One region of the Bradyrhizobium sp. LM2.9 genome, then DNA from elsewhere that is predicted to be linked to it. Evidence: predicted binding sites of a transcription regulator. Region 1 holds the regulator's gene; the other holds the start of a gene.
The links. The regulator PhoB, encoded in region 1, activates phosphate uptake and scavenging genes when phosphate is short. The targets are predictions, from matches to a motif close to TGTCATNNANCTGTCAT.

Region 1 (7,270 bases):
GCAGCAAGCCCTTGTCGTCGCAGAGCTGGCGCAGTGCCTTGAGGAAGGCCGGGGTTGCCGAGCGCACGCCGCCCTCGCCCTGGATCGGCTCGATCAGGATGCCGGCGGTCTGCGGACCGATCGCTTTCTTCACGGCCTCGATATCGCCATGCGGGATTTGGTCGAAGCCATCCATCGGCGGACCAAAACCTTCCAGATATTTTGCAGATCCCGTCGCGGCCAGCGTCGCCAGCGTGCGGCCGTGGAACGCGCCTTCGAAGGTGATGATGCGGTAACGTTCCGGATGCCCTTGGGAGAAGTGATGATGGCGGACCAGCTTGATCACGCCCTCCAGCGCCTCGGCGCCGGAATTGCAGAAGAACACGAAGTCCGCAAAACTCTCATGGCAGAGGCGGTTGGCGAGCTTCTCGCCATCCGGGCTCTGGAACAGGTTCGACATGTGCCAGAGCTTCGTGGCCTGCTCCTGCAACGCTTTGACCAGCGCGGGATGGGCATGGCCGAGCGCGTTCACCGCGACACCCGAGGTGAAATCGAGATAGCGCTCGCCATTGGTCGCAATCAGCCAGCAGCCTTCGCCGCGCTCGAAACCGAGGTCGGTTCTGGCGAAAACGGGGAGCAAATGCGGCGCTGCGCTGTTGGTCATGATGTCACTTGGATGTTGCGGACGGTGTGACGCGTGCATTGCGCAACGCACCATTGACCGGCCCGGAAAACGAAACGTGCCGCCTTTTCGGGGCGGCACGTGTCACTATCTTATGCTTGGGAAGACGGGTGTCAATGCCGCCCGGAAAGCCTCGCGAAACGCTGAATCCGTAGTCTTGCGGTGCCGATTTCGCGGATTTCACCACGGAACATGTGGAAGCGAGTCGGCGGACTCTTGCGCGGGAGTCACGCCATATTGTAGCGTTTGGATTGTCAGATACGACATCTCGTGCAGTGGTTCTGATCTCTAAGTCCTTATGTACCGGCGTAAACGTTCGGGCGTTCTAGTCACGCCCGGCGAGCCTTAAGGGATTCTGGCGGCACGGGTTTTTAAAGGCTTAGGCATTCGCTGCGAGGCGCCAGGATGGCAGGCCGGCAGCGAGGGAAAGGGTGCAATGACAGTTTTGACCTGGTCCGATGATCGCGTCGAGCAGCTTAAAAAGCTCTGGGAGGCCGGACTTTCGGCCAGCCAGATCGCGGCTGAGCTCGGTAATGTGACCCGCAATGCCGTGATCGGCAAAGTGCACAGGCTCGGCCTGTCGGGTCGCGCCAAGAGCCCTTCATCGGCAGCGCCCCGGCCGCGCAAGGCGCGCCCCGCGCAGCATATGATGCGGGTGACCCGCCCGATCTCGCGCGGCAACACCGCGCTGGCACAGGCCTTCGAGGTCGAAGTGGAGGCCGAACCGGTCACCTACGACAACGTGGTGCCGATGAGCCAGCGGCTGACGCTGCTCGAGCTGAACGAGGCGACCTGCCACTGGCCGGTCGGCGATCCCTCGACCCCGGACTTCTTCTTCTGCGGCGGCAAGGCGCTGTCCGGCCTGCCCTATTGCGCACAACACTCGCGCGTCGCGTATCAGCCGGCGTCGGATCGGCGCCGCGCACCGGTGAAGCCGAGCCCGCGCTGAGCTAGCGGATTTAGCTGACTGCAAGGGCGGCGCCGTCACACGATGACGCCTCGGCCCACTTGATGTCGTCCCGGACAAGCGTGCCAAAAGCGCGTGTCGATCCGGAACGACGGCGGAGCTTGAAGCGAGTTACGCCTGCTGCTCCGCCTTGGCAAAACGATCATCCAGCGCGTAGCCGGCGCCGCGGACGGTGCGGATCGGGTCCTGCTCGCGGCCGAGATTGAGCAGCTTGCGCAGGCGGCCGATATGCACGTCGACGGTACGCTCGTCGATGTAGATGTCGCGGCCCCAGACGCTGTCGAGCAGTTGCTCGCGCGAGAACACCCGCCCCGGATGCTCCAGGAAGAACTCCAGCAGGCGATATTCGGTCGGGCCGAGATCGATCGGCCGGCCCGAGCGCGCCACGCGGCGCTTGTCGCGGTCGAGCTCGATGTCGCCAAAGGCGAGCACGGCGGCGAGCCGCTCGGGGCTTGCGCGCCGCAGCAGGCCCTTCACGCGCGCCAGGAGCTCCGGCACCGAGAACGGCTTGACGATGTAATCGTCGGCGCCGGTCGCAAGACCCCGCACCCGCTCGCTTTCCTCGCCGCGCGCGGTAAGCATGATGATCGGGAGCTGCTTGGTCTCGGGACGGGTGCGAAGCCGCCGGCACAATTCGATGCCTGACAGGCCCGGCAGCATCCAGTCGAGCACGATCAAATCGGGGATGTGCTCCTTGAGACGGGTGTCGGCGTCGTCGCCGCGCATGACCGTCTCGACGTCATAGCCGTCGCCTTCGAGGTTGTAGCGGAGAAGCTCGGTCAGGGCTTCCTCGTCCTCAACCACCATAATGCGTGCGCCCATCTCGGTCGTTGCTCCCTAGGTGTTTGGTATCGAGCTGGCGAAGGTCGTCATATCGCCCTTCGGCCGCTTGTCGGTGATTGCCTGGCCCTCGATCATGTAGAACACGGTCTCGGCGATGTTGGTGGCGTGGTCGCCGATCCGCTCGATGTTCTTGGCGCAGAACATCAAATGGATGCAGAACGAGATGTTGCGCGGATCCTCCATCATGTAGGTGAGGAGCTCGCGGAACAGCGAAGTGCAGATGGCGTCGACTTCCTCGTCGCCCTTCCACACCGCCATCGCCGCCGGCAAATCATGCGCGGCATAGGCGTCCAGCACCGACTTGACCTGCTGCTGCACGAGGTCGGTCATGTGCTCCAGGCCGCGGAACAGCTTGAGCGGATGGAAATCCGTCTCCAGCGCCGCGACGCGCTTGCCCATGTTCTTGGCGAGGTCGCCGATGCGCTCGAGATCGGTCGCGACGCGCATGGCACCGACGATCTCGCGCAGATCGACCGCCATCGGCTGACGGCGGGCGATGGTGAGCACGGCGCGCTCCTCAATGCGCTTCTGCAGCGCGTCGAGCTCGATGTCGATGGTGACGACGCGCTGGCCGAGCGGAACGTCACGGCGGATCAGCGCGTCGACGGAATCGACGATCATGCGCTCGGCGATGCCGCCCATCTCGGCAACCAGCCGGGTGAGTTCCTGGAGGTCGGTGTCGAAGGCCTTTGCGGTATGTTCAGAACCCATGTCGCGTCTCCTCAGCCGAACCGGCCGGTGATGTAATCCTGCGTGCGCCGGTCGGTCGGCGACGTAAAGATCTTGTTGGTGTCGTCGAACTCGATCAGCTCGCCGAGATACATGAAGGCGGTCTTGTCGGAGACGCGCGCCGCCTGCTGCATGTTGTGGGTGACGATCGCGATCGTGTAGTCCTCGGAGAGCTCCTGGATCAGCTCCTCGACCTTGGCGGTCGAGATCGGGTCGAGCGCCGAGCAGGGTTCGTCGAACAGGATCACCTCGGGCCGCACCGCGACGGTGCGGGCGATGCAGAGGCGTTGCTGCTGGCCGCCGGAGAGCGACAGGCCGGAGGCGTTGAGCTTGTCCTTGACCTCGTTCCACAGCGCGCCGCCGCGCAGCGCCTTCTCGACCCGGCCGTCCATCTCGGACTTTGATATCTTCTCGTAGAGACGGATGCCGAACGCGATGTTTTCGTAGATCGTCATCGGGAACGGCGTCGGCTTCTGGAACACCATGCCGACGCGGGCGCGCAGCAAATTGAGGTCCAGCCTGGGGTCGAGGATGTTGGTCTGGTCGAGCATGAGCTGACCGGTGGCGCGCTGGCCCGGATAGAGGTCGTACATCCGGTTGAAGATGCGCAGCAGGGTCGACTTGCCGCAGCCCGACGGGCCGATGAACGCCGTGACGCGATTGGCGCCGAGCGTCAGGTTGATGTTCTTCAGCGCGTGGTGCTCGCCGTAATAGAAGTTCAGGTTGCGAACGGTCACCTTGGGGGGGGCCTCGGGCAGCACCGGCGCGTGGGGCAGCCCGCCGGCCGCGCTCATCGATACGGAAAGATCACTCATTTTGCGGTCCTCTCGGCGCCAAGGATGCGCGCGCCAATATTCAGGGCAAGAACGGTCAGGGTGATGAGCAGCGCGCCGCTCCAGGCCAGCTGCTTCCAATAGGCGTAGGGGCTCTGCACGAAGTTGTTGATAGTGACCGGCAGGTTCGCCATCGTCTTGTTCAGGCCGAGGCTGAAGAACTGGTTCGACAGCGCGGTGAAGAGCAGCGGCGCGGTCTCGCCGGCGACGCGGGCAGTCGCAAGCAGCACGCCGGTGATGAGACCCGATCGGGCAGCACGATAAGCGATGCGCTTGATCACCAGCGAGCGCGGCAGGCCAAGCGCCGAGGCCGCCTCGCGCAGTGCGTTCGGCACCAGCAGCAGCATGTCCTCAGTCGTGCGCAGCACCACCGGGATGACGATGACCGCGAGCGCGAGACTGCCGGCGATCGCCGAGAAGCCGCGCATCGGCACCACCACCGCGCCGTAGATGAACAGGCCGATGATGATCGAGGGCGCCGACAGCAGGATGTCGTTGATGAAGCGGATCACCGAGGTCAGCCGGTCGTTGCGGCCGTATTCGGCGAGATAGGTGCCGGCGAACATGCCGAGCGGCGCGCCGATGCCGACGCCGATCACGGTCATGATCAGCGAGCCGACGATGGCGTTGAGCAGGCCGCCCTCGTTCGATCCGGGTGGCGGTGTGTTCTCGGTGAACAGCTGGACATTGAGGCCAGCCAGGCCGTTGTAGAGCAGCGTGATCAGGATCAGCGCAAGCCAGGTGACGCCGAAGGCGGTCGCGGCGATGCAGAGCCCGCGGATGACGAAGTCCTTGCGGCGGCGGCGTGAATAGATCGGGTTCATGGCGTTAGTTCCCCGCCTTCTTTTCCAAACGCATCAGCATCAGCCGCGCGCCCGCGAGCACGAAGAACGTCAGCACGAACAGCAGCAGGCCAAGCAGGATCAGGCCGGACTGGTGCAGGCCGTCGCTCTCGGCGAACTCGGATGCGATCGCCGCCGAGATCGTGGTGCCCGGCGAAAAGATCGACGTCGAGATGCGGAACGAGTTGCCGATGATGAAGGTCACCGCCATGGTCTCGCCGAGCGCGCGGCCCAGCGCCAGCATGACGCCGCCGATGACGCCGACGCGGGTGTAGGGGATCACCACGCTGCGGACGACTTCCCAGGTGGTGCAGCCGACGCCGTAGGCGGCTTCCTTCAGGACCGGAGGCACCGTCTTGAACACGTCGACCGAGATCGAGGTGATGAAGGGCAGCACCATGATGGCGAGGATCAGCGCGGCATTGAACAGGCTGAGATAGGACGGGGGACCTGCGAAGATCGCGCCCAGCACCGGCACGCCGTCGAAGATCTTGATCATGAAGGGCTGGAATGTGTTGGCGAGGAACGGACCCAACACGAAGAAGCCCCACATGCCGTAGATGATCGAGGGGATGCCGGCGAGCAGCTCGATCGCCATGCCGATCGGGCGGCGCAGCCATTGCGGGCAGAGCTCGGTGAGGAAGATCGCAATGCCGAGACCGACCGGGATGGCGATCAGCATCGCGATGAAGGAGGTGACGAGCGTGCCGTACATCGGCCCGAGCGCGCCGAGCACCGGCGGATCGGCGGACGGCGCCCAGCGCTGCGTCCACAGGAAGGAGAGACCGTATTCCTTCATCGCCGGAAAGGCGCCGACGATCAGCGACAGGATGATGCCGCCGAGGATCAGAAGCACCGAGATCGCGGAGAGCCGCGTGATCCAGTAGAAGGTGACGTCCCCGACTTTGAACGCGCTCAAGGCCTTGGCGCGATCATACGGTCCGGCGTCGTCGATTATATCGCTCTGAACGGCCATCTCTGCCACGCCGATCCCCTGTACCAAATAGTATACGTTTTTTGTTGGTCCGCGCCCCGGATGCGACGCTGATCCGGGGCACAGGTGTGGGTCCCGGCTCGGCGCGGCAGCGTTTCACGCTGCAGCGCGTCCGGGACACGAGGATCGCGAGCTTAGCTCTTGATCTCGGCAGCCCAGGTCTTCTCGACCAGGGTCACGACGCCCTCGGGCATCGGGATGTAGTCGAGCTCTTCAGCCGCCTTGCCGCCGTTCTTGAAGGCCCAGCGGAAGAACTTGATGGCTTCCTGCGAGGCCGCCTTGTCGGTGGCGTCCTTGTGCATGAGGATGAAGGTCGCCGCCGTGATCGGCCAGGACTTCTCGCCGGGCTGGTCGGTCAGGATGACGTAGTAGCCGGGAGCCTTGGCCCAGTCGGCGTTGGAGGCGGCTGCCTGGAAGGCTTCGACGGTCGGCTGCACCGGCTTGCCGGCCTTGTTGACGAGACCGGTGTAGGTCAGCTTGTTCTGCTTGGCATAGGCGTACTCGACGTAACCGATCGAGTTCTTGGTCTGGCTGATGTTGCCCGACACGCCTTCATTGCCCTTGGCGCCGACGCCGACCGGCCACTCGACGGCGGTACCTTCACCGACCTTGCTCTTCCAGTCAGCGCTGGCCTTGGCGAGGTAGTTGGTGAAGTTGAAGGTGGTGCCCGAACCGTCCGAACGGCGGACCACGGTGATCGCCTCCGACGGCAGCTTCAGGTTCGGATTGAGCTTCTTGATCGCGGCGTCGTCCCATTTGGTGATCTTGCCGAGATAGATGCTGGCGAGGGTCTCGCCGTCGAACACCATCTCACCGGGCTTCACGCCCTCGATGTTGACGACGGGAACGATGGCACCCATCACCATCGGCCACTGGACGAGGCCGTCCTTTTCGAGCTGCTCGGCCTTGAGCGGCGCGTCGCTGGCGCCGAAGGTCACGGTCTTGGCCTGGATCTGCTTGATGCCGCCGCCGGAACCGATCGACTGGTAGTTCAGGCCGTTGCCGGTCTCTTTCTTGTAGGTGTCAGCCCATTTCGAATAGATCGGGAACGGGAACGTCGCACCGGCACCGGTGATATCGGCGGCAAAGGCCGCCGTCGTCGATGCGGCGACCAAGCCAGCAGCGACGATCGTTTTGAGGAAATTCATGTTGGTCTCCATGCAGGGGAGCGAAGCGCCGTCCGCGCCCGATCGCGCTCCCCGTGCCGCTCCTTTAGGAGCGGACAGCTGCGCTTTTACGAAGCTTTCGTGACAGCTGGATGACGGAGACAAGCAATTGGAATCGCTTGTATTTCAGCTCTGGATCAAGGCCTTCACCTGGGGAAAACAGGCGGTAAAAGTGGCGCCCTGCTTGGGCACGCTTTCGATCAAAAGCCGGCCGCGATGGCGGTTAAGAATATGT
Region 2 (7,270 bases), 5.1 Mb from region 1:
ATCAAAACACGTCCGACTAAGGGAGCATAAGTCTCCCGGCCGGAGGCCTGACCTGCTCAGCTTTCCGCCTTGCCTAACCCCCGTCACCTCCGGCATATTCCGCGCCCGGAGGCGGCGTTCCGGAGAGGCTCCAAGGCCTCCGGAAAAAGGCCTCCGGAAACCGAAGCAACAAGGATAGCCACGCGTGTTGCGCGGGCAGGGGGAAAACTGTTTGGCCGATGAGTTCATTCTCGAAACGGAAGGCTTGACCAAGGAGTTCGCGGGCTTCTTCGCCGTCCGCGACGTTGCGCTCAAGGTTCGCCGTGGGAGCATTCACGCGTTGATCGGCCCCAACGGCGCCGGCAAGACGACGTGCTTCAATCTTTTGACCAAGTTCCTCAAGCCGTCTGCCGGAAAAATCCTGTACAAGGGGCAGGACATCACCACGATGGCGCCCGCCGACGTGGCTCGCCTGGGGCTGGTTCGTTCGTTCCAGATCTCGGCGGTATTTCCGCATCTCACCGCGCTGGAAAATGTCCGCGTCGCGCTTCAGCGCCAGCACGGCAGCTCCTTCGATTTCTGGCGCTCCAAGTCCGTGCTCAACCAATTCAACGATCGCGCGCGCGAATTGTTGAACGATGTCGGCCTCAGCGAGTTCGCCAATACGCCCGCGGTCGAGATGCCCTACGGGCGCAAGCGCGCACTGGAGATCGCAACCACGCTTGCACTCGACCCCGAGATGATGCTGCTGGACGAGCCGATGGCCGGCATGGGCCACGAGGACATCGACAAGATCGCCGCGCTGATCAAGCGCATCTCCGCGAAGTATACCATCCTGATGGTCGAGCATAATCTGAGCGTCGTGGCCAACCTCTCCGACATCATCACCGTGCTGACGCGCGGGCAGGTGCTCGCGCAAGGCCATTACAGCGAACTCACCAAGGACGAACGCGTCAAGGAAGCCTATCTGGGAGCCGGTCATGGTTGAGACTGCAACCGCGCAAGCTCCCGCAAAGACCGCAAGCGGCGGCAACATCCTTCAGGTCCGCAACCTGGAAGCCTGGTACGGCGAGTCCCACATCCTGCACGGGATCAATTTCGACGTGAATGCAGGCGAGGTCGTCACGCTGCTCGGGCGCAACGGCGCCGGCAAGACCACCACGCTGAAGTCGATCATGGGCATCATCGGCAAGCGTACCGGCTCGGTGAAGTTCAACAACCAGGACATCATCCGCACGACCTCGGACAAGATCGCGCGCATGGGCATCGCGTTCTGTCCAGAAGAGCGGGGGATATTCTCCAGCCTCGACGTGCGGGAGAACCTGATGCTGCCGCCGGTGGTGCGCCCAGGGGGATTGCCGCTCGAGCAGATCTTCGATCTGTTTCCGAACCTGAAGGAACGGCTCAACAGCCAGGGAACCAAACTCTCCGGCGGCGAGCAGCAGATGCTCGCGATCGCGCGCATTCTGCGCACCGGCGCGAACTTCCTGATGCTGGACGAGCCGACCGAGGGTCTCGCGCCCGTCATCATCCAGCAGATCGGCCACACCATTGCGCGGCTCAAGAAGGAGGGTTTTACGATCCTCCTGGTCGAGCAGAACTTCCGCTTCGCATCCACCGTCGCCGACCGCTATTACGTGGTCGAGCACGGCAAGATCATTGACGGATTTTCCAATGCGGAGCTTGCCGCCAACATGGACAAGCTCCACACCTATCTCGGCGTTTAAAGCATGATCCGGAAAAGTGTGTAGCGGTTTTCCGAAAGATCATGCTCAACAAAAGAACTGCGAACGAGAAAATTCAAAAGGAAAGTTGCATGAAGACCATGTCGATTGCGTCATTGCTGCTGACCACCGCGCTCACCTTCGCCGTAACGGGCGTCGCGTCCGCGCAGGACAAGACCGTCAAGATCGGCGCGCTGTCCGATCAGTCCGGGCTCTACGCCGACCTCGGCGGACCGGGCTCGACGCTCGCCGCGCAGATGGCCATTGAAGATTCCGGCCTGGCTGCGAAGGGCTGGAAGATCGACCTCATCTCGGGCGATCACCAGAACAAGCCCGACATCGGCACCGCGATCGCGCGGCAATGGTTCGACGTCGACAAGGTCGACATCATCGTCGACGTGCCGAATTCCGGCGTGGCGCTGGCCGTCAACAACGTCGTCAAGGAGAAGAACGGCGTCTACATCAACTCGGGTGCGGCGACCTCCGACCTCACCAACGCGCAGTGCTCGCCCAATACCGTGCACTGGACCTACGACACTTACATGCTGGCGCATACCACCGGCCAGGCGCTGGTGAAGGCCGGTGGCGACACCTGGTTCTTCCTGACCGCGGACTACGCCTTCGGCGCGGCGCTGGAGCGCGACACCACTGCGGTCATCACCGCCAATGGCGGCAAGGTGGTCGGCAGCGTCAAGCATCCGCTGAACACGCCGGACTTCTCGTCCTTCCTGCTCCAGGCGCAGGCCTCCAAGGCCAAGATCATCGGCCTTGCCAATGCCGGCGGCGACACCACCAACACGATCAAGCAGGCGGCCGAGTTCGGCATCGTCAAGGGCGGTCAGAAGCTCGCGGCGCTGCTGCTGTTCCTCACCGACGTCAAGGCGATCGGGCTCGAGACCGCGCAGGGCCTCAACTTCACCGAGACCTTCTACTGGGACATGAACGACCAGACCCGGGCGTTCTCCAAGCGCTTCGCCGAGAAGATGAAGAGCAACGCGCCGCCGACCATGGTGCAGGCTGGCGTCTATGCGGGCGTGCGTCACTATTTCAAGGCACTGGAAGCGCTCGGCGGCAACCCGCATGACGGCGCCAAGGTCGTCGAGAAGATGAAGTCGATGCCGACGGAAGACGATCTGTTCGGCAAGGGCGAGATCCAGCCCAACGGGCGCACCATCCACAATGCCTATCTGTTCGAGGTGAAGAAGCCCTCCGAGTCCAAGGGACCATGGGACTTCTACAAGCTGGTCGGCACGGTGCCGGGCGACCAGGCCTTCACGCCGCTGTCCGAGAGCAAGTGCGCGCTCTTGAAGAAGTAAGATAACCGCCCGCAGGCCATCAGGCCTGCGGGCGACTTTCAGGGAACGCCGAAGGGACCGGGTGCGGGATCGATGCAGGCTCTTTACGCTCAGCTACTGGTGGGACTGATCAACGGCTCGTTCTACGCGCTGCTCAGTCTCGGGCTTGCCGTGATCTTCGGCATGCTCAACATCATCAATTTCGCCCATGGTGCGGTCTACATGATGGGCGCGTTCGCTGCCTATTTCCTGCTGAACCTCGGCGGCATCAACTACTGGTGGGCGTTGCTGCTTGCGCCGATCATCGTCGGCATCTTCGGCATGATCCTGGAGCGGACCATGCTGCAATGGCTGACCGGGCTGGATCATCTCTACGGTCTGCTTCTGACCTTCGGCATTGCGCTGATTGTGCAGGGCGTGTTCCAGAACTACTTCGGCTCCTCCGGCCTGCCTTACGCCATTCCGGACCAGCTCAAGGGCGGCATGAATCTCGGATTCATGTTCCTGCCCGTCTATCGCGGCTGGGTCGTCATCTTCTCGCTGGTGGTCTGCATCGCGACCTGGTTCCTGATCGAGAAGACACGGCTCGGCGCTTATTTGCGTGCAGCCACCGAAAACCCGACGCTGGTGCGCGCCTTCGGCGTCAACGTGCCGCGCATGATCACGCTGACCTACGGCCTCGGTGTCGGCCTTGCCGCGCTCGCCGGCGTGCTGTCGGCGCCGATCAACCAGGTGCGGCCGCTGATGGGAGCCGACCTCATCATCGTCGTGTTCGCGGTGGTCGTGATCGGCGGCATGGGATCGATCATGGGCTCCATCATCACCGGCTTCGCGCTCGGTGTGATCGAGGGCATGACCAAGTATTTCTACCCCGAGGCCTCCAACACCGTCGTGTTCGTGCTGATGGTGCTGGTGCTCTTGGTGAAGCCAACGGGATTGACGGGAAGGGCGGCCTGATATGACAGCCTTGACGGACGACACACTGCCGGCGCCCCCGCGCGCGATCCGCGACGAGATGATCGTGTTCGTGGTGATGGCGCTGCTGCTGGCTGCGGTGCCATTCAGCGGCATCTATCCGTTCTTCGTGATGCAGGCGCTGTGCTTCGCGCTGCTGGCCTGTGCATTCAATCTCCTGATCGGCTATGGCGGCCTGCTCTCGTTCGGCCACGCGATGTTCATGGGCACCGCCGGCTATTGCAGCGCGCACGCGCTGAAAGTGTGGGCGTTGCCGCCGGAACTCGGCATCCTCGTCGGCATTGCCGCGGCGTTCGGGCTCTCGCTCATCACCGGCTTCATCTCGATCCGCCGCCAGGGCATCTATTTCTCGATGATCACGCTGGCGCTGTCGCAGCTGCTGTACTTCATCTACCTCCAGGCGCCGTTCACCCATGGTGAGGACGGCATCCAGGGCATCCCGCAGGGCCGCATGTTCGGCGTGTTCGATCTGACCAAGCCGACCGTGCTCTACTACGTGGTGCTGGTCGGCTTCCTCGCCGGCTTCCTGCTGATCTACCGCATCATCAATTCGCCTTTCGGCGAAGTCCTGAAGGCGATCCGTGAGAACGAGCCGCGCGCGATCTCGCTCGGTTACCGGACCGATCAGTACAAGTTCCTGGCTTTCGTCCTGTCGGGCACGCTCGCCGGCTTTGCGGGATCGCTGAAGGTGTTCGTGGCGCAGAACGCTTCGCTCACCGACGTGCACTGGTCGATGTCCGGCGAGGTGGTGCTGATGACGCTGGTCGGCGGGCTCGGGACCATCTTCGGGCCCGTGGTCGGTGCCTTCGCGATCATCGCCATGCAGCAATATCTGGCGAGCTTCGGCCAGTGGGTGACGGTGATCCAGGGCTCGATCTTCGTGATCTGTGTGCTCACCTTCCGCCGTGGCGTCATCGGCGAAATCGCGCATTACCTCCGGCGTTCGCTGTAAGCCATTGATGTAGCAGAAAAATCGTTGGCGCGCGAAAGCGGTGGATGATCCGACTCCACGGGCGTGAGGTGGCACGCGCGTGGATCGAAAATGGTCTATGACAGTTTCATGACGGCCCGCTTGGGCTAGGCCATTATCCAACCGGTAGTCTCTCCCCCATGATGCGATTGTTTCGCGCTTTCCTGCCCAAGGAAGAACGGTTCTTCGACCTGTTCGACCGCCACGCCCAGACCGTGATTCAGGGCTCGATCGCGCTCCAGGGCATGCTCAACGGGGGCGCGGAGACGCCGGTCTATTGCCAGCGCGTCAACCAGTTCGAGAACGATGCCGACAACATCACCCGCGAGGTGCTGACGGCGGTGCGCCGCACCTTCATCACCCCGTTCGACCGCGGCGACATCAAGAACCTGATCACCTCGATGGACGACGCCATCGACCAGATGCAGCAGACCGCCAAGGCCGTGATGCTGTTCGAGGTTCGCATCTTCGAGCCGCCGATGCGCGAGATCGGCGTGCTCTTGGTGGAATGCGCCAATCTGGTCGGTCGCGCGTTGCCGCTGATGCAGGCGATCGGTCAGAACGTGGCCATGCTGACTGCGATCACGGAAGAATTGACCAAGCTCGAGGGGCGCGTCGACGATCTCCAGGATATCGGGCTGAAGGAACTATTCCTCAAGCATCGCGACGGCAACGCGATGGATTTCATCGTCGGCGCGGAGATCTACGACCATCTCGAGAAAGTCGCCGACCGCTTCGACGACGTCGCGAACGAGATCAACAGCATCGTCATCGAGCAAGTTTAGGGCAGGGGCCGCGCGGTGGATGTTGCGTTGGGTCTTCCCGTCCTGGTCGGACTGATCGCCGTCGCGCTGTTGTTCGACTTCCTGAACGGCCTGCATGACGCCGCCAATTCGATCGCGACCATCGTCTCGACCCGCGTGCTGCGGCCGCAATTCGCGGTGTTCTGGGCCGCGTTCTTCAATTTCGTCGCCTTCATGGTGTTCGGGCTGCACGTCGCCCAGACCATCGGCACCGGCATCATCGATCCCGCGATCGTGGATGCCCAGGTGATCTTCGCGGCGCTGGTCGGCGCCATCGTCTGGAACCTCGTGACATGGGCGCTCGGCATCCCATCGTCTTCGTCCCACGCATTGATCGGCGGTCTATTTGGTGCCGGCGTGGCCAAAGCCGGCCTTTCGGCGGCGGTCTGGAGCGGATTGTCCAAGACGGTGATCGCGATCGTGCTGTCTCCGCTCGTCGGCTTCCTGCTCGCGATGGTACTGGTTGCAATCGTCTCCTGGGCCTCGGTGCGCTCCACCCCCTTTGCCGTCGATCGCGCCTTCCGCATTCTGCAGTTCGCCTCTGCTTCGCTCTATTCGCTCGGCCATGGTGGCAATGACGCGCAGAAGACCATGGGCATCATCGCCGTGCTGCTCTATTCGCAGGGCCAACTTGGCGGCGAATTCTTCGTGCCCTTCTGGGTGGTGCTCTCCTGCCAGGCGGCCATGGCAATGGGCACGCTGATGGGTGGTTGGCGCATTGTCCGCACGATGGGATTGCGGATTACAAAACTGACCCCGATGCAGGGCTTTTGCGCCGAGACCGGCGGTGCCGCGACCCTGTTCATGGCGACCTTTCTCGGTGTTCCCGTCTCGACCACCCACACCATCACCGGCGCGATCGTCGGCGTCGGCGCCGCCCGCCGCCTCTCGGCGGTGCGCTGGAATGTCGCCAGCTCGATCGTCTATGCCTGGGTCATCACGATGCCGGCCTCCGCCATCGTCGCCGCGCTGACCTGGTGGGCAGTACAGATCTTCATCAGGTAACGAGCTTCAGCCCGACAATCCCGGCGACGATCAGCCCGATGCTGGCGAGGCGGAACGCGGTGGCCGGCTCGCCGAACAGGATGATGCCGAGCGTCGCGGTGCCGACCGCGCCGATGCCGGTCCAGACTGCATAAGCGGTTCCAATCGGCAGCGATTTGAGGGCAAGCCCAAGCAGGATAATGCTGCCGGCCATGGCCCCGAGCGTGAGGACAGACGGGACGAGCTTCGTAAATCCCTCGGTGTATTTGAGGCCGATCGCCCAGGCGATCTCCAGGAGACCGGCGACGAACAGGATGCTCCAGGCCATGGCGACCCTCCCTTCGAGGCAGGGTCGTCCCCGCGACTGGCGTGCTGATGGGCGGGAAGGCCGTCCTTCCCAAGCCCTGATCCAAGCCCGATATGGGGCTGGCCGGAAGGCACTGCAATCACCAAATGAGGCTTGATAAGGCTCATTTTCCCTGCCAAACGCTGCCGCAATGTCCGACATCGCCACCACAGCCGAATCGCCGGCCCGTTCCC

Region 2: a site for PhoB is predicted at 5,023-5,039, ahead of ACVWW3_RS08575 (DUF47 domain-containing protein). Genes of this name have one in related genera too.

What each region holds. Positions count from the first base shown of each region.
Region 1 is NZ_JBSRYJ010000002.1:6,607,370-6,614,639, reverse strand. Features, by position in the region: partial or broken gene ACVWW3_RS33865 (acetylornithine transaminase) at 1-643, opposite strand, end outside; gene ACVWW3_RS33860 (GcrA family cell cycle regulator) at 1,098-1,610, shown strand; gene phoB (phosphate regulon transcriptional regulator PhoB) at 1,740-2,450, opposite strand; gene phoU (phosphate signaling complex protein PhoU) at 2,466-3,182, opposite strand; gene pstB (phosphate ABC transporter ATP-binding protein PstB) at 3,194-4,015, opposite strand; gene pstA (phosphate ABC transporter permease PstA) at 4,012-4,857, opposite strand; gene pstC (phosphate ABC transporter permease subunit PstC) at 4,862-5,851, opposite strand; gene pstS (phosphate ABC transporter substrate-binding protein PstS) at 6,004-7,017, opposite strand; gene ACVWW3_RS33825 (ATP-binding protein) at 7,162-7,270, opposite strand, start outside.
Region 2 is NZ_JBSRYJ010000002.1:1,520,265-1,527,534, forward strand. Features, by position in the region: gene ACVWW3_RS08550 (ABC transporter ATP-binding protein) at 212-967, shown strand; gene ACVWW3_RS08555 (ABC transporter ATP-binding protein) at 960-1,706, shown strand; gene ACVWW3_RS08560 (ABC transporter substrate-binding protein) at 1,796-3,019, shown strand; gene ACVWW3_RS08565 (branched-chain amino acid ABC transporter permease) at 3,092-3,955, shown strand; gene ACVWW3_RS08570 (branched-chain amino acid ABC transporter permease) at 3,957-4,925, shown strand; gene ACVWW3_RS08575 (DUF47 domain-containing protein) at 5,084-5,728, shown strand; gene ACVWW3_RS08580 (inorganic phosphate transporter) at 5,744-6,751, shown strand; gene sugE (quaternary ammonium compound efflux SMR transporter SugE) at 6,744-7,058, opposite strand; gene ACVWW3_RS08590 (peptide chain release factor 3) at 7,228-7,270, shown strand, end outside.